Regions from separate parts of the Streptomyces sp. NPDC058335 genome, predicted to be linked through region 2. Evidence: riboswitches for the same ligand, from Rfam matches in the RefSeq annotation. Region 2 holds a riboswitch; the other holds the start of a gene.
The links. Region 2 has a riboswitch for glycine ahead of gcvT (glycine cleavage system aminomethyltransferase GcvT). Riboswitches for the same ligand answer to the same signal wherever they lie in the genome.
Positions count from the first base shown of each region.

Region 1: it holds a riboswitch for glycine, as region 2 does, so the genes downstream of both, gcvP (aminomethyl-transferring glycine dehydrogenase) here and gcvT (glycine cleavage system aminomethyltransferase GcvT) in region 2, are expected to answer to the same signal.

Region 1 covers NZ_JBHXHX010000026.1:95,470-104,685, forward strand. Annotated here, with positions in the region: gene modA (molybdate ABC transporter substrate-binding protein) at 1-122, shown strand, start outside; gene modB (molybdate ABC transporter permease subunit) at 119-952, shown strand; gene ACFWJX_RS36000 (ABC transporter ATP-binding protein) at 949-2,022, shown strand; gene gcvP (aminomethyl-transferring glycine dehydrogenase) at 2,094-4,979, opposite strand; glycine riboswitch at 5,163-5,258, opposite strand; gene ACFWJX_RS36010 (PRC-barrel domain-containing protein) at 5,376-5,747, shown strand; gene ACFWJX_RS36015 (nucleotidyltransferase domain-containing protein) at 5,669-6,211, opposite strand; gene ACFWJX_RS36020 (DNA polymerase IV) at 6,236-7,636, opposite strand; gene ACFWJX_RS36025 (MerR family transcriptional regulator) at 7,708-8,391, opposite strand; gene ACFWJX_RS36030 (bifunctional nuclease family protein) at 8,630-9,103, opposite strand; gene ACFWJX_RS36035 (MerR family transcriptional regulator) at 9,188-9,216, opposite strand, start outside.
Region 2 covers NZ_JBHXHX010000003.1:175,819-185,034, reverse strand. Annotated here, with positions in the region: gene ACFWJX_RS06665 (enhanced serine sensitivity protein SseB C-terminal domain-containing protein) at 1-315, opposite strand, end outside; gene ACFWJX_RS06660 (enhanced serine sensitivity protein SseB) at 497-1,291, opposite strand; gene ACFWJX_RS06655 (AAA family ATPase) at 1,562-2,248, opposite strand; glycine riboswitch at 2,425-2,524, shown strand; gene gcvT (glycine cleavage system aminomethyltransferase GcvT) at 2,678-3,796, shown strand; gene gcvH (glycine cleavage system protein GcvH) at 3,929-4,306, shown strand; gene glyA (serine hydroxymethyltransferase) at 4,322-5,584, shown strand; gene ACFWJX_RS06635 (L-serine ammonia-lyase) at 5,686-7,053, shown strand; gene ACFWJX_RS06630 (glycoside hydrolase family 25 protein) at 7,158-7,715, shown strand; gene ACFWJX_RS06625 (NADPH-dependent F420 reductase) at 7,722-8,384, opposite strand; partial or broken gene ACFWJX_RS06620 (FadR/GntR family transcriptional regulator) at 8,520-9,091, opposite strand.

The DNA.
Region 1 (9,216 bases), on a different contig from region 2:
ACTACCCCATCACCCTCCTCAAGGACTCCCGGAACGCCGAGGCGGCCAAGGCCTTCGTCGCCCTCGTGCGCTCCGCCGAGGGTCGGAGGACGCTGACCGAGGCCGGGTTCCTGAAGCCGTGACGCCCGCCGCCCCCGACACCCGCAAGGGCGGCCGGCGGCCGGGCCGGATCCGCACCGGCGTCCCCCTCGCCCTCCTGCTGCCCGCCCTCCTGGGCCTGGCCTTTCTGCTGCTGCCCCTGGTCGCCCTGCTGATCCGGGCGCCGTGGCACAGCCTGCCCGGGCAACTGACCAGCCCCGAGGTGTGGCAGGCCCTGCGGCTGTCCCTGATCTGCGCCACGTCGGCGACCGCGTTGAGTCTGGTCATCGGCGTGCCGCTGGCATGGCTGCTGGCCCGCACCGACTTCCCCGGCCGCGGTCTCGTCCGCGCCCTCGTGACGCTCCCGCTGGTTCTGCCGCCGGTGGTGGGCGGTGTGGCCCTGCTGCTCGCCCTCGGCCGCAACGGCGTGGTCGGGCAGTGGCTGGACGCCTGGTTCGGCATCACCCTGCCGTTCACCACGACCGGCGTCGTGCTCGCGGAGACGTTCGTGGCGATGCCCTTCCTCGTCATCAGCGTCGAGGGCACGCTGCGCGCCACCGACCCGCGCTACGAAGAGGCGGCCACCACCCTGGGCGCCTCCCGCTTCACCGCGTTCCGCCGGGTCACGCTGCCCCTGATCGCGCCGGGCATCGCGGCGGGCGCCGTACTGGCCTGGGCGCGCGCCCTGGGCGAGTTCGGCGCGACGATCACCTTCGCGGGCAACTTCCCGGGCCGCACGCAGACGATGCCGCTCGCCGTCTACCTCGCCCTCCAGAGCGACCCGGAGGCCGCCATCGCCCTCAGCCTGGTGCTGCTGGCCGTCTCCATCGCCGTACTGGCGGGCCTGCGCGACCGCTGGATGACCACGTCATGAGCACCCCCGACCCCACCCCGCCGGACACCGCCGAGGGCCTCGACGCCCACCTCGTCGTCGACCGGGACGCCTTCCGCCTCGACATCACACTGAGCGCCGCCCCCGGCGACGTCGTCGCCCTGCTCGGCCCGAACGGGGCCGGCAAGACGACGGCCCTGCGCGCCCTGGCCGGCCTCGCCCCGCTCACCGGTGGCCATCTGCGCCTGGACGGCGCCGCGTTGGAGCGTACGCCGCCGGAGTCCCGCCCGGTCGGCGTGGTCTTCCAGGACTACCTGCTGTTCCCGCATCTCAGCGCCCTCGACAATGTGGCGTTCGGCCCGCGCTGCCAAGGCGCGAGCAAGGCCGAGGCACGGTCCCGGGCCGCCGGATGGCTGGAGCGGATGGGCCTCGCCGAGCACGCCGCCGCCAAGCCCCGCCGGCTCTCCGGCGGCCAGGCCCAGCGGGTCGCCCTGGCCCGCGCCCTCGCCACCCATCCCCGGCTGCTCCTGCTCGACGAACCCCTCGCCGCCCTTGACGCCCGCACCCGCCTGGAGGTACGCGCCCAACTCCGCCGCCACCTGGCCGAGTTCGAGGCGGTCGCCGTCCTGGTCACGCACGACCCGCTCGACGCCATGGTCCTCGCGGACCGCCTGGTCGTCGTCGAGCACGGCACGGTCGTGCAGGAGGGCGCCCCGTCCGACATCGCCCGGCACCCGCGCACGGACTACATCGCCCAGCTCGTCGGCCTCAACCTCTACCGCGGCCGGGCCGACGGCCACACCGTCCACCTCGACACGGGCCCCTCGCTCACCACCACGGAACTCCTCTCCGGGCCGGCCTTCGTCGCCTTCCCGCCGAGCGCGGTCACCCTCCACCGCGACCGCCCCACCGGCTCCAGCGCCCGCAACCTCTGGCGCTGCGAGGTCGCGGGCCTGGAGACCCACGGCGACCAGATCCGTGCCGACCTCACCGGCGAACTCCCCCTGGCCGCCGACCTCACCACGGTCGCCGCCGCCGAACTCGACCTGCATCCCGGCGCCCCGGTGTGGGCGACGGTCAAGGCGGCCCAGACACACGCCTACCCGGCCTGAACCGCCCCCGGCACGCCGGAGGGCCCCCGCCCTGACCGGACGGGGACCCTCGATGACGTACGGCGGTCGGCTCAGTCCTCGTACGCGTCCAGCGGCGGGCAGGAGCAGACCAGGTTCCGGTCGCCGTAGGCCTGGTCGATCCGGCGCACCGGCGGCCAGTACTTGTCGGCGGCGGACACCCCGGCCGGGAAGACGGCCTCCTCGCGCGTGTACGCGTGGTCCCACTCCCCGCCCAGCGCGGCCGCGGTGTGCGGAGCGCCCCGCAACGGGTTGTCCTCGGCGGGCCACTCACCGGCCCCGACCTTCTCGATCTCCCCACGGATCGCGATCATCGCCTCGCAGAACCGGTCCAGCTCGGCCAGGTCCTCCGACTCGGTCGGCTCGATCATCAGCGTCCCGGCCACCGGGAACGACATCGTCGGCGCGTGGAAGCCGTAGTCGATGAGCCGCTTGGCCACGTCGTCCACGCTGACACCGGTCGTCTTCGTCAGCGGACGCAGGTCGATGATGCACTCGTGCGCGACCAGCCCGCCGGGGCCGGTGTAGAGCACCGGGTAGTGCGGTTCGAGCCGCTTGGCGACGTAGTTGGCGGACAGCACGGCCACCTGCGTGGCCCGCTTCAGCCCCTCCCCGCCCATGAGCCGCACGTAGGCCCACGAGATCGGCAGGATCCCCGCGGAGCCCCACGGCGCGGCCGAGATCGGTCCCACGCCCGTCGCGGGCCCGGCCTCCGGCTGGAGCGGGTGGTTCGGCAGATACGGCGCCAGGTGCGACCGTACGGCCACCGGGCCGACGCCCGGACCGCCGCCGCCGTGCGGGATGCAGAACGTCTTGTGCAGGTTCAGGTGCGAGACGTCGCCGCCGAAGTGTCCGGGCTTGGCGAGCCCGACGAGTGCGTTGAGGTTGGCGCCGTCGACGTACACCTGACCGCCGGCCTCGTGCACCTGCGCGCAGATGTCGGCGACATGCTCCTCGAACACCCCGTGCGTCGACGGGTAGGTGATCATCAGCACCGCGAGCTCGTCCCGGTGCTTCTCGATCTTCGCCCGCAGGTCCTCGACGTCGATCTCGCCGTCGTCGGCGGTCTTCACGACGACGACCTTCATTCCGGCCATCACGGCGCTCGCGGCGTTGGTGCCGTGCGCGGACGACGGGATCAGACACACGGTCCGCTGCTCGTCCCCGTTGGCCCGGTGGTACCCGCGTACGGCGAGCAGCCCGGCGAACTCGCCCTGCGACCCGGCGTTCGGCTGGAGGGACACCTTGTCGTACCCGGTGACCTCGGCGAGCCGCTCCTCCAGCTCATGGATGAGCGTGAGATAACCCTGCGCCTGCCCGGCGGGCGCGAAGGGGTGCAGCTGCCCGAACTCGGGCCAGGTGACCGGCTCCATCTCGGTGGTCGCGTTGAGCTTCATCGTGCAGGAGCCCAGCGGGATCATGCCCCGGTCGAGCGCGTAGTCCCGGTCGGCCAGCCTGCGCAGGTAGCGCAGCATGGCGGTCTCGGAGCGGTGCTGGTGGAAGACGGGGTGGGTGAGGATCTCGTCGCCGCGGAGCAGCCCTGCGGGCAGGGTGTCCTCCGTGACCGCGTCGAGGGCCTCGATGTCGCCCTCCACGCCGAAGGCCTGCCAGACAGCGGTGATCTGGGCCCGCCCGGTGGTCTCGTCGCAGGCGATCGACACATGGTCGGCGTCGACGAGGTGCAGGTTGACGCCGTTGCCCCGGGCGGCGGCGACGACCTCGGAGGCCCTCGCCGGCACCCGCACGGTCAGCGTGTCGAAGTAGGAGCCGTGTACGACCTCGACACCACCGGCGGTGAGCCCGGCGGCCAGGACCGAGGCGTAGCGGTGGGTGCGCCGCGCGATCGCCCGAAGCCCCTCGGGCCCGTGGTAGACGGCGTACATGCCGGCCATGACGGCGAGCAGCACCTGCGCCGTACAAATGTTGCTGGTCGCCTTCTCCCGGCGGATGTGCTGCTCACGCGTCTGCAACGCCAGCCGGTAGGCCCTGTTGCCGTCCACGTCGACGGACACGCCGACGAGCCGTCCGGGCAGGCTGCGCGCGAACTTCTCGTGGACGGCCATGTAACCGGCGTGCGGCCCACCGAAGCCCATGGGCACCCCGAACCGCTGCGTCGTCCCGACCGCGATGTCCGCGCCCAGCTCACCGGGCGAGGTCAGCAGCGTCAGCGCCAGCAGATCGGCGGCGACGGTGACGAGCGCCCCCAGCTCGTGCGCCTGCTCGATGACCGGCTTGAGATCGCGTACGGCCCCGGAGGCGCCCGGGTACTGGATCAGCACGCCGTTGATCTCCCGCGCGGCGATGTCGGCCGGGATGCCGTCGCTGAGGTCGGCGACGACGACCTCGACTCCGGTCGGCTCGGCACGGGTCTCGATCACGGCGATGGTCTGCGGCAGCGCGTCCGCGTCGATCAGGAAGAGGCCCTTCTTGTTCTTCCCCATGCGTCGGGACAGGGCCATCGCCTCGGCCGCCGCCGTGCCCTCGTCGAGCAGCGAGGCACCGGAGGTCGGCAGCCCGGTCAGGTCGGCGACCATGGTCTGGAAGTTCAGCAGCGCCTCGAGCCGGCCCTGCGAGATCTCCGGCTGGTACGGCGTGTAGGCCGTGTACCAGGCGGGGTTCTCCATGACGTTGCGCAGGATGACGGGCGGGGTGAAGGTGCCGTAGTAGCCGAGCCCGATCATCGGGTCCAGGACCTGGTTGCGGTCGGCCAGCGACCGCAGTTCGGCGAGCACCTCGGCCTCGGTCCGCGCACCCGGCAGGTCCAGCGTGTCGGCGTTCTTGATCACATCGGGGACCGCGGCCGCGGTCAGCTCGTCCAGGGAGCCGTAGCCGACCTGTGCGAGCATCTTGGCCCGCGCCTCCTGGTCGGGCCCGATGTGGCGCTGCTCGAAGGGGATTCCCTGTTCGAGGTCGGAGAGCGGAATGCGATGGGCGGTCATTGCGGAGGCCTCCTGGTCAGACACGACCTTCGAGGGGCACCACTGGCGGGTACCCGGACGGCCTCCCCCTCTGTCATCTCAACCTGAGAGCTTCACCGGCCGCCCGAGGGCAACCGGCTTTCACCGTCGGTGAGAGCGGAAGCCGTCGACGCCGTCGGCACCCGCCCTGCTTTCCAGAGTGACCTCGTCCGTGCGGTACGTGAGCCTGAGAGATTCCGGGGAGGATTTGCTCCTTCGGCGCCTCCGGGGATCTCCGGAGGACTCTCCCGCACGGGGTCAGCAGCCGTTGCCAGACTACCAGCGAGGTCAACGAGGCCTCCTTTCGAGTGGCCGCCGCCCCCGTTGTGCTCTTTTGTAGTGCTTACGGATGAGTTTGCGACCAAGTGGAGGGGTCCCGTGCAGACCGACATCGATCCGCGCAACCTGATCGGCCGCAAGGCGTTCGACCGCAACGGCACCAAGATCGGCACCATCGACGAGGTCTACCTCGACGACGCGACCGGCGTGCCCGAGTGGGCGGCCATACGCACCGGCCTCTTCAGCAGGGACGCCTTCGTCCCCCTGGAGCCCAGCGAACTGGTCGAGGGCACCCTCCATGTCCCCTTCGACCGCGCTCTGATCAAGGACGCCCCCGACTTCGGCGTGGGCCGTCACCTCTCCCCCGATCAGGAACTCCAGCTCTACCACCACTACGGCCTCGATGTGGCCGCCCCTCCCCCGCTCCCGGACCGTGACTTCGGCAGGCTGGCGGGCACGGAGGAGACCTGAGCGGACCGGCCGCACGCCGCTGTCAGCGCCCCGAGGAGTCCCCGGGGGTCGTGGAGGGACAGGGCCCCGTCGGTGACGACGCGTCGGGTGCCGCCGTCGACGGGATCGGTGCGCGCCCAGTCGAGGGGGCCGATGCCGACCTCGACCTCCAGACCGGAGGCGGTGATGTGCCGCCACTCGGTGACGGGCCCCCAGACCCGGTTGCGGATCACCTCACCCAGGGCGAGTTCGCGCACCCAGGCCTCGTCGTCGGCGTACCGGCCCGGCTCGGTCGTCAGCACGATGAGGTCGACATCCGAGTCCGCCCGCGCGGCACCCCGCGCCCAGGACCCGACGAGCAGCACCCCGCCGACGTCCGCGCGCCCGGCGGCCCATCCGGTGACCCGCTCGATCACCGCCCGCACCTCGTCACGCCGCTCCACCGAGAGCCCGGCCGGGCCCACCCGAGCCTCCTCCTCAGCCACCGCACACCACCTCGCCCGATCCCGTCACCGGCTGTTCCCCGGCCGCGCCACGGGCACGTCGCCGGCCCCGTCCTCGGCCGAGGGCTCGTCCGGTCTTCGCCGGACCAGCGGCAGCGGATCCGCCGGCTCCAGAGCGGGGTCGTCGATCCGGAACGTCCGCACCCGGCCCACCTCCGACTCGGGTGTCTCGAACCGCACGGTGACCCGCCCCAGCCCGCTGCCCTGCACCCACCCGTGTCCCAGCTCGGCGTGCCGGACGTCGAGCCCCGGCCGCCACCGGTGCTCCGCGGGCGCCACCTCCGCCACGACGGGCTCCTCCGCCACCTCGTCCTCGGGCCCGTCCGCCCGCTCCTCCGCCGCCTGCGCGAACAGGTCCTCCTGCGTGAAGTCGGCCAGCCCGCTGACCCCGACCCCCAGCAGCCGCACCCCGCCCGTCGTGTCCACGGAGTCCAGCAGCCGGGCCGCCGCCTCCCGCACCACCCCCGGATCGTCCGTCGGCCCCCGCAGGGTCTCGGACCGGGTGAGCGTGGAGAAGTCGTACCGCCGCACCTTCAGCACGATGGTCCGGCCCGACAGACCCGCCCCCCGCAGCCGCCGCACACACCGGTCGGCCAGCCGCTGCACCTCCAGCTCCACCCGCAGGCGGTCGTGGATGTCCACGTCGTAGGTGTCCTCCACCGACACGGACTTCGTCTCCCGCTCGGCCACCACGGGCCGGTCGTCACGGGCCAGCGCCATGGCGTACAGCGCGTGCCCGTGCGCCTTGCCCAGCAGCCGCACCAGCTCGTCCTCCCCGGCCTCGGCCATCTCCTCGACCGTGGTGATCCCGGCCCGCCGCAGATGGTCGCCGGTCGCCGGCCCGACCCCCGGCAGCGTCCGTACGGACATCGGCGCGAGCAGGGCCCGTTCGGTGCCCGGCTCGATCAGCACCAGGCCGTCCGGCTTGGCCTGCTCGGAAGCGATCTTGGCGAGCATCTTCGAGGCGGCCAGCCCGACCGACCCGGTGAGCCCGGTGACCGCCCGTATGTCCGCGCGCAGCCGCACCCCGGCCAGCCGCGCCGACTCGCTGTCCCAGGCCGCCTCCCCGGCCTCCAGGTCCACGAAGGCCTCGTCCAGGCTGAGCGGCTCCACCAGCGGCGACAGGGCCCGCAGGAGCGCCATGACCTGGTCGCTGATCTGGCGGTAGAACGCGCCCCGCGGGAACAGGTAGGCGGCGTTCGGAGCGAGCCGGCGCGCCTGGGCCATCGGCATCGCCGAGTGCACCCCGAAGACCCGTGCCTCGTACGAGGCGGTCGCCACCACCCCGCGCGGCCCGAGGCCACCCACGACCACCGCCTTCCCGCGCAGACTCGGCTTGGACGCCTGCTCCGCCTGGGCGAAGAAGGCATCCATGTCGAGATGCAGGATGGTGGGCGCGTTTCTCACATCTCCGATGCTGCACCACGCCACTGACAATGACGTCGTGCAGCCCGCCCGCGAGGCCCCCGGTGAGGGCGTCAGACCGCCCGGTTGCGCCTACGGGCCAGCTCGTCGGCCGGGTTCGGCCCGACGAGCGTCTCCCCGGTGTCGACGCGCTCCCCGTGCAGCTGCGACAGCGCGCTCTCGACATCCCGCCACACCACGCCGACGGCGATCCCGAAGACGCCCTGACCACCCTGGAGCAGCGCGTGGACCTCGTCCGGCGAGCTGCACTCGTAGACCGTGGCGCCGTCGCTCATCAGCGTCATCCGCTCGAGGTCGCTGAAGCCGCGCTCACGCAGGTGCTGGACCGCGGTGCGGATGTTCTGCAACGAGACCCCGGTGTCGAGGAACCGCTTGACGATCTTCAGGACCACCACGTCCCGGAAGCTGTACAGGCGCTGCGTCCCGGACCCGTGGGCGGGCCGCACACTCGGCTCGACCAGCCCCGTGCGCGCCCAGTAGTCCAGTTGCCGATAGGTGATGCCGGCGGCCGCACAGGCCGTCGGCCCCCGGTAGCCGATCTCCTCGGACGCCATGGACGTCGCCCCTCCGCTGCTCGGCACGGCCGCCGACCGCTGCGGAGCGTGATCGGCCGCGCCTCCGTGATGGGGGTACCCCCCGCTCGCGCGGAGCCGAGAGCTCGGGGGAGGGTACGGACCGCTCCCCCCGACACCGAGTCCGGGGGCACCCCCAACCGTACCGTCGCCGCTGCTTCTCACGCCGACCTCCGTCCTTGACCTGCCTTCTCGACGGTAGGCAGTCACCAGGGGTGCGTCAACGATCGCCACACTCGGCACGCCGAGTGATAATCACCCTAGGAGTGGTTTCCCGCGCTCCACCGCGGGGAAAGGCTAGCCGAATGCGCTGAGCGGAAGCCGCAGGACGCTCTCACGCGCCGCTGGCAATTGCCGCGACCGGAGCCGGTGAGCCCGCCGAACCGACCCCGCCTCCCGACGGCTACTGGTTGCTGCTGCCGAAGTCCTCGGGCGAGATCTGGTCGAGGAACTCGCGGAACTTCTCCACCTCGTCCTCCTGCTCGTCCGGGATCGCGATGCCCGCATCGTCGAGCACCGTGTCACTGCCGTAGATGGGCGTCCCCGTGCGCAGGGCCAGCGCTATGGCGTCGGACGGCCGCGCGCTCACCTCGACCCCGCTGGCGAAGACCAACTCGGCGTAGAAGACACCCTCACGCAGGTCGGTGATGCGCACTTCGCTGAGCTCCTGGCCGACGGCTTCCAGCACGTCCTTGAACAGGTCGTGGGTCAGCGGCCGCGCCGGAGCCATGCCCTGCTGGGCGAAGGCGATCGCCGTCGCCTCCCCCGGCCCGATCCAGATGGGGAGGTAACGGTCGCCTCCCACTTCACGCAGCAGCACGATCGGTTGGTTGGAGGGCATCTCGACCCGGACACCTACGACATCGAGCTCGTTCACACAGCAACCCTAGGCCGTGCTCGGGACGTTTGGGTAGTCGGGCCGGGAACGGGTGACCGATCCGGCCGACCGGAACCCCTCACCTCAGGGCAGGCGCACTCCGAGCGCGGTCT
Region 2 (9,216 bases):
GAGGCCGTAGTGGTCGGGGTAGAGGGTGCGGGCCATGTCCAGCCCGTCGACCACCTCGTACGACCGGTTCCAGCCGCTCGCGGACAGCTCCTGGGCGGAGGTGACACAGGGGGCGTAGCCGTGTCCCTCGACCTCCATCGTGCCGTACTGGGCGTCGGGGGAGCCGGCCTGACCGCGCCACAGCAGCATCCACACCTGGCCGGTGCCCGGGGTGGCGAGGGCGCGCAGGAGTGCCTCGTAGGCGTCGTAGCGCCCGGGGGTCACCTGGCGCAGCATGTGCTCGACCTGCCCGGCCGCGATGCCGCTGGCGCTCACCTGTACCGCCCCTTCGATAAGTTGCCCCGCTTTCGGGAGACCAGCTTAGGTCTCTTCGCCGACAACGGGCGCCCCGGAGGGGCCGGGTTGTCCGTCGCCGGCGGGGCCGGATCGGGGGCGGCCCGCCGCACCCTCGCGGCGCCGCCGCATACCGGTACGGAACGCCCGCGTGCGGGTGGGTTCAGTGGAGCCTGGAGTAGAAGGGCCGGACGTGTTCCCTCAGCCACCGGGCCACCGGGTCCTCCGTCACGTCGAGCAGGACGAGGTTGACCGGCCAGGGCGCCTGGGCCCGGCCGAGCGCCTTGCCGAGGGCCTCCAGGGGAAGCGCCCGCAGATCGCCCTCCCACTGGGAGAGTTCCACGCCGACGAACATCACCGGGTCGGCCGTCTCCACCGCGGCGAGGCAGCGGCGGGCGGTGAGGACGACGCCGATCGCCTCGAACTCGGCGGAGGCGGCGGACAGGAAGTCCACCGGGTCGTGCTGCCAGTCGGGCTCGTAGAGACGGACGCGACCACCGCTCGCCGGGCCGTCCAGCGGGGTGCGGCCGCTCCGGCACAGCTCGGCCACGGCCATCGGGGGCAGCGGGATGCCGACCGTGCCGTCCGGGTTCACCAGGATGCCGACCTGCGGGGGCAGTCCGCGGGCGAACTCGACGGCCGGGGCGACCGTGAACGACATGTGCGCGCCGACGACCTGCCGGAACTGCTCCTCGGAGCTGAACACGGGCACGTACGCCTGCCCCTCCAGCTCCAGCGTGGGCAGGTCCAGGGGGCCGCTGTGCGGGCCGCCCCCGCCGGGCAGCGGCACCCAGACGAAGCTGCGGCCGAGCACCTCCACGATCCGTCCGCCGGCCCCCGGCAGGCCGAGGGAGGCGGAGAGCACCTCTTCCAGCTCGTTGCCGGGCCATCCGCCGTGCGAATGGGGGTGCGCCTGTGCCGGGAAGTCCGCGGGGAAGTCCGCCGGGGGGAAGTCCATCTGCCTACCGCCTGCTGGGAACCACTGGATGTGGCTCAAAAGGCTATCGGGTACGGGGACGGACCCTCGGCGACCGGCCCCGTGCGGGCCCCGTGCGCGGGCCGTGGCCGGAGGGCCGTGACCGGAGGGCCGTGACCGGAGCGCCATGGCCGGAGCGCCGGTGAAGCCGATGCGGCGGAAGCCCGTACGCGGCCAGCCGGTCAAACCGACGCAGCCGAAGGCCATACGCGGCCAGCCGGTGAAGCCGATGCGGCGGAAGGCCGTGGGCGGTCAGCCGGTGAAGCCGATGCGGCGGAGGGTGTCGGCCGCGGCCCGGTCCAGCAGGACCGTCGAACCGCAGCCCTCGGGGAGGCGGCCCTTCTCCGCCGCGCGCAGCAGGTGGGAGGCGGCCCGGCGGTGGCGCCGGAACGCGTACCGGGACACGCCCCGGCCGCGCTCGCGCTGGCCCTCCAGGGCGGTGTCCACGGTGACGTCGAGCAGCACCATGTGCAGCGTGCCGCCACGGCGGCGGGCCTCGCGGGCCAGCCAGGCGCGCACCCAGGCCTGCGTACCGCAGTCGTGGACGACGACGCCCTCGCCGGTGCGCAGGGCACGGCGCAGACCGGCGTAGTGCGCGAGGCGGACGAGGGGACGGTAGAGGGCGTACGGCAGGGCGCGCGGCATGCGGGCGTCCCAGCGGTCGCGGGTGTCCTGGGAGTCGATGCGGGTGCCCGTCACCGCGCGCTTCATCAGCGTCGACTTGCCGCTGCCGGGCAGCCCGGTGACCACGACCAGGTCGCGGGGGCCGAACAGCAGGCCGTGCGGGCTGTGGCCGGCACGGTCGCGCAGATCGCGGACGACCGGGGCGGGCGGTGCGCCGCACGCCTCCCGGGCCGCGGCCTGCGGCTGCGCGGGCAGTGCGAGCGCCGGGCCGGCCGCGAGTGCCGAGCCGGTCGCGAGTGCCGTGGTCCTGTTCACCGTGATCGTCCTCCCCTGGGGTCAGACAAGTCTTCTCCCCGTCGAGCGTAAAGAGAAGGTAATGCGCACTGTCTTGCGTTTTCATGCGCTTACCGCCACAGGCCGGTTACAGATGCGGCCTGCCGTGATCGGGCATGGCGTGCGATGATGGCCGCGCCAACTGCATACCGGCCGTTTGAATCCGCGCGGGAGAGTCCCCACCGACAGTTTCGCTGGGGCGCCGAAGGAGCAAGTCCCTCCCTTGAATCTCTCAGGCACCGTTACCGCGCGGGCGAGGCACATCTGAAAAGCGAGTCACCCTTCGGTGGCTCCACCCAAGGTGCAACCCATGACCGAACCGTTCACGGACGGTCATGGCGAACCTCTCAGGTTCCGATGACAGATGGGGAGGAACGACCTCGCCGTCATGCCCTGGGAGACGAACGCCCGATGAGCAGTACCCCGCTCCGCCACACCGCCCTCGATGCCCTGCATCGTTCGCTCGGCGCGACCATGACCGACTTCGCCGGCTGGGACATGCCCCTGCGCTACGGCTCCGAGCGCGACGAGCACCACGCCGTCCGCACCCGGGCCGGCCTCTTCGACCTCTCGCACATGGGCGAGATCACCGTCACCGGTCCGCAGGCCGGCGCCCTGCTGAACTTCGCCCTGGTCGGCAACATCGCGGCGGTGGGCGTGGGCCGCGCCCGCTACACCATGATCTGCGACGCCGACGGCGGCATCCTCGACGACCTCATCGTCTACCGGCTCGCCGACACCGAATTCATGGTCGTCGCCAACGCCTCCAACGCCCAGGTCGTCCTGGACGCGCTGACCGCGCGCGCCGAGGGCTTCGACGCCGAGGTCCGCGACGACCGCGACGCCTACGCGCTCCTCGCCGTCCAGGGCCCCGAGTCCCCCGGCATCCTGAAGTCGCTCACCGACGCCGACCTCGACGGCCTCAAGTACTACGCCGGCCTGCCCGGCACCGTCGCCGGCGTCCCCGCGCTCATCGCCCGCACCGGCTACACCGGCGAGGACGGCTTCGAGCTGTTCGTGAAGCCGGAGCACGCCGTCGAGCTGTGGCAGGCCCTGACGAAGGCCGGCGAGGGCGTCGGCCTGATCGCCTGCGGCCTGTCCTGCCGGGACACGCTCCGCCTGGAGGCGGGCATGCCGCTGTACGGCCACGAGCTGTCGACCGCGCTGACCCCCTTCGACGCCGGCCTCGGCCGGGTCGTGAAGTTCGACAAGGACGGCGACTTCGTGGGCCGCGAGGCCCTCGCACAGGCCGCCGAGCGCGCCGCGACGAACCCGCCGCGCGTACTGGTCGGCCTGGTCGCCGAGGGCCGCCGGGTCCCGCGCGCCGGGTACGCCGTGGTCGCGGGCGGTGAGGTGATCGGCGAGGTCACCTCCGGCGCCCCCTCCCCCACGCTGGGCAAGCCGATCGCGATGGCGTACGTCGACGCCGCCCACGCGGCCCCGGGCACGCCGGGTGTCGGCGTGGACATCCGGGGCAGCCACGAGCCGTACGAAGTCGTGGCTCTGCCCTTCTACAAGCGCCAGAAGTAGAGACTGACGTACGGCCCGACAGGCCGGGCCGAGGTCCGCGCGCGTGACCCTGCGCACATTCACGCTGCTCACGTGCGTCTTCAGTAGTCCCCCATTCATCAGCACCCCCTCGCGTACAGGAGAATTCAGGCCATGAGCAACCCCCAGCAGCTGCGCTACAGCAAGGAGCACGAGTGGCTGTCGGGCGCCGAGAACGGCGTCTCGACGGTCGGCATCACGGAGCACGCGGCCAACGCGCTCGGCGACGTGGTCTTCGTCCAGCTCCCCGAGGTCGGTGCCACCGTGACCGCGGGCGAGTCCTGCGGCGAGCTCGAGTCGACCAAGTCGGTCAGTGAGCTGTACGCACCGGTCTCCGGCGAGATCGTCGAGGTCAACCAGGACGTCGTGGACGACCCGGCGCTGGTGAACTCCGCCCCCTTCGAGGGCGGATGGCTGTTCAAGGTACGCGTCACGGACGAGCCGGACGAGCTGCTCTCCGCCGACGAGTACACCGCCTACACCGCCGGCTGAGAGGTCACCAGACGTATGTCCGTCCTGAACACGCCCCTGCACGAGCTCGACCCGGAGATCGCCGCGGCGCTCGACGGCGAGCTGCGCCGCCAGCAGTCCACGCTCGAGATGATCGCCTCGGAGAACTTCGCTCCGCTCGCCGTCATGGAGGCGCAGGGCTCGGTCCTGACCAACAAGTACGCCGAGGGCTACCCCGGCCGCCGCTACTACGGCGGCTGTGAGCACGTCGACGTCGCCGAGCAGATCGCGATCGACCGGGTCAAGGAGTTGTTCGGCGCCGAGTACGCCAACGTCCAGCCGCACTCGGGCGCCTCCGCCAACCAGGCCGCCCTGTTCGCGCTGGCCCAGCCCGGCGACACCATCCTGGGCCTGGACCTGGCGCACGGCGGTCACCTCACCCACGGGATGCGGCTGAACTTCTCCGGCAAGCAGTTCGACGTGGTCGCCTACCACGTGGACGAGGCCGGACTGGTCGACATGGCCGAGGTCGAGCGCCTCGCCAAGGAGCACCGCCCGAAGGTGATCATCGCCGGCTGGTCGGCGTACCCCCGGCAGCTGGACTTCGCCGAGTTCCGCCGGATCGCGGACGAGGTCGAGGCGTACCTGTGGGTGGACATGGCGCACTTCGCCGGTCTCGTCGCGGCCGGCCTGCACCCGAACCCGGTCGAGTACGCGGACGTGGTCACCTCCACGACCCACAAGACGCTGGGCGGCCCGCGCGGCGGCATCATCCTGGCGAAGAAGGCCTTCGCGAAGAAGCTGAACTCGTCCGTGTTCCCGGGTTTCCAGGGCGGTCCCCTGGAGCACGTGATCGCGGCGAAGGCGGTGTCCTTCAAGGTCGCCGCCTCGGACGACTTCAAGGAGCGCCAGCGCCGTACGGTCGACGGCGCGCGCATCCTCGCCGAGCGGCTGACGGCGCCGGACGCCCGCGAGGCCGGGATCAACGTCCTGTCCGGTGGCACCGACGTGCACCTGATCCTGGTCGACCTGCGCGAGTCCGCGCTGGACGGGCAGCAGGCCGAGGACCGTCTCCACGAGGTCGGCATCACGGTCAACCGCAACGCGGTCCCGAACGACCCGCGGCCCCCGATGGTCACCTCGGGCCTGCGGATCGGCACGCCCGCCCTCGCCACCCGCGGCTTCACTGCCGAGGACTTCGCCGAGGTCGCGGACGTGATCGCGGAGGCGCTCAAGCCGTCCTACGAGGCGGAAGCCCTCAAGGCACGGGTCGTCGCGCTCGCGGAGAAGCACCCGCTGTACCCCGGTCTGAACAAGTAGTTCCCGTTTCCCGATGGGTTTCCGGGGGTGTCCCGCACACTGGTGAGTGGGCGGGGCACCCCACCGGAACCCTTCTGCACCACCCGTATTGAGGAGTCCCCGTGGCCATCTCGGTCTTCGACCTGTTCTCGATCGGCATCGGCCCGTCCAGCTCCCACACGGTCGGCCCGATGCGGGCGGCCCGCATCTTCGCGCGGCGGCTGCGCAACGAGGACCTGCTGGGCTCCGTCGCGTCCGTGCGCGCGGAGCTGTACGGCTCCCTCGGCGCGACCGGCCACGGCCACGGCACGCCGAAGGCCGTCCTCCTCGGCCTGGAGGGCGACTCGCCGCGCACGGTGGACGTGGAGACGGCGGACGCACGGGTGGAGCGGATCAAGGAGTCCGGCCGCATCCGGCTGCTCGGCGAGCACGAGGTCCCGTTCTCCTTCGACGACGACCTCGTCCTGCACCGCCGTAAAACCCTGGACTACCACGCGAACGGCATGACGCTCTGGGCGTACGACGCCGGGGGCGCGGAGCTGCTGTCGAAGACGTACTACTCGGTGGGCGGCGGGTTCGTCGTCGACGAGGACGCGGTCGGCGCGGACCGGATCAAGCTGGACGACACGGTCCTGAAGTACCCCTTCCGCACGGGCGACGAGCTGCTGCGCCTGACGCAGGAGACGGGCCTGTCGATCTCCTCGCTGATGCTGGAGAACGAGCGGGCCTGGCGCACCGAGGAGGAGATCCACGAGGGGCTGCTGGAGATCTGGCGGGTGATGCAGGCCTGCACGGCCCGCGGCATGTCCCGCGAGGGCATCCTGCCGGGCGGCCTGCGCGTACGCCGCCGCGCCGCCATGACGGCACGTCAACTCCGCGCGGAGGGCGACCCGTTGGCTCACTCCATGGAGTGGATCACGCTGTACGCGATGGCGGTGAACGAGGAGAACGCGGCCGGCGGCAGGGTCGTCACCGCCCCCACCAACGGCGCGGCCGGCATCATCCCCGCCGTCCTGCACTACTACGTCAACTTCGTCCCCGGCGCCGACGAGGAGGGCGTCGTCCGCTTCCTCCTCGCCGCCGGCGCGATCGGCATGCTCTTCAAGGAGAACGCCTCCATCTCCGGCGCCGAGGTCGGCTGCCAGGGCGAGGTCGGCTCGGCCTGCTCGATGGCGGCGGGCGCCCTCGCGGAGGTCCTCGGCGGCTCCCCCGAGCAGGTCGAGAACGCCGCGGAGATCGGCATGGAACACAACCTCGGCCTCACCTGCGACCCCGTGGGAGGCCTGGTCCAGATCCCCTGCATCGAACGCAACGGCATGGCCGCGGTGAAGGCGGTCACGGCGGCCCGCATGGCCATGCGCGGCGACGGCACGCACAAGGTGTCCCTCGACAAGGTCATCAAGACGATGAAGGAAACCGGCGCGGACATGTCGGTCAAGTACAAGGAGACGGCTCGGGGCGGGCTGGCGGTGAACATCATCGAGTGCTGAACTCCCGGCGACCCACCGGAGAATGGAAGCGGAGGTTCCGCCCCCGGCGTGTCGGGGCATAAAGCAACTCCCGTCCGTTCTCCTGTACTTCCGGGAGTTGCCCCATGCTCCGTGGTGTCGATGTCAGCGCCTATCAGTCCTCCGGTTACTCCACGGAAGGCCTCTCCTTCGTCTTCGTCAAGGCGACGGAGGGCCGTACCTACGTCAACCCGAAGCTCGCCGCCCAGACGAAACGGGCTCGTGACGCCGGCCTGGTCGTCGGCTTCTACCACTTCCTCTGGCCGGGCAACCTCACCGCCCAGGCGGAACACTTCCTTGCCAAGGCCCCGGACCGCCCCGGCGACATCCTCGCCGTCGACTGGGAGACGACGGGCGAGGGCAGCCACGCGAGCAACGCCGAGAAGGACCGCTTCATCCGGAAGGTGAAGGAGCTGCGGCCGCGGAACCGGGTCGTCCTGTACTGCAACAGGAACTACTGGCTGAACGTCGACGACACCTCGTACGCCGGCGACGGGCTCTGGATCGCCGACTACGTCACCGCGGGCAAGCCCCGTATCAAGGCGAAGTGGCGGTTCCACCAGTACACCGACGAGCCCCTCGACACGAACGTGGCGGACTTCGCGAGCCGGACCGCGCTGCGGGCGTGGGCGACGGTGGACTGAGCGGTCTCAGCCACTGAACTCCGGCTTGCGCTCCGGGCTCGCCTCGGCCAGGGCGCGGGTGACCTCGTCCACGCCGCCCCGCAGGCCGTACACCGGGGTGTCGGGCTGCTGGCGCCAGGAGTCGTCGATGCCGCCCGCGTCGACGGTGTCGAAGCCGAGTGCGTCGATCAGGGCCCGGACCTTCGCCTTGGCCGCCTCGTCGTCGCCCGCCACGGGCAGGGCCACGCGGCCGGGGGCGCCGGCCGGGAGCGGGCGGTCCAGGATGTCCTGGGCGTAGGTGCCGTTGAACGCCTTGATCACCGGGTGGCCGATCTGGCGTTCCGTCCAGCGGCTCTCCGTGATGCCCTCGTCCTCGATGGCGTCGATCCGGCCGTCGCGCTGCTGAGGGTAGTAGTTGCCCGTGTCGATGACGGCGACGCCCTCGGCGGCCTCGTCGAACAGGCCCTGGGGGAGGTCCGGGACCGCTTTCAGCGGGACGGTGACCACCACGACCTCGGCCCCGCGGGCCGCCTCCTCGACCCGTACGGGGGTCGCGCCCGTCTCCTCGGCCAGCTCCTTGAGCGTGTGCGGGCCACGGGAGTTGGCCACGGAGACGTCGTGGCCGAGGGCGGCGAGCCGCCGGGTGAGGTTGCCGCCGATGTTGCCCGCTCCGATGATGCCGATCTTCATGACGCACGCCCTTCCAGGTGACGTAGATGCATGCATGTGCATGCGCCTGCCGATCGGCGTCAACCTCGCCGGAGTGCGGGCTATTCCTCGGCGGGGGCGTTCGGGTGGCGCGGACCCCGTCGTGCCCGGTCGGCTCCGCTCACGCAGCAGCTCGAGCGTCGCTTCCGGATCCGTGCGCAAGGTCGACGCCGCGTCGTCGGGGCGCTCTCCGTGACGGCCTCGACGAGGGCCGTGTGGGTCTCGTCGCCGTGGCCGGGGTGCTTCTCGCGCAGGCCGGTCAGGGACAGCAGATCGAGCAGAGGCTCTCGCAGGACGGGGGTGAACTCGGCGAAGAGCGCGGTGAGGACCGGGTTGCGGGCGGCGGCGACGACCGCCGCGTGCAGGGTGATGTCGGCGTCCACGAAGACCGCGTCGGCGGCGTCGTCGGCGTCGGACGCCGCCCGGCGTCCGACCAGCGCCGCCCGCAGCGCGGTGACGTCCTCGGGTGTGCGTCGCTGTGCGGCGAGACGGGCCGCGAGGAACTCGACGCCGAGGCGGACCTCGTGGACGTCGGTCACGGCGGCCCTCCGCAGTCGGGCCGGCCGGTCCTCGGCGGGTTCGGTGGCGATCACGAAGACGCCGGAGCCGTGCCGGGGCCGCACGAGACCGGCCCCGGCGAGCGCGCGCAGCGCCTCGCGGACCGTGCAGCGGCCGATGCCGAGATCCTTGTCTCGACGACGGGGAGGTACGGCTGTCGTCCTGGTCCTGCCACGAGGTCGCGCCGGGCGTCCACCGGTTCGTGTGCGAGGTTCGGGCATGAGAGAGGGGCGCCCCGGCGGACCGGGGCGCCCCT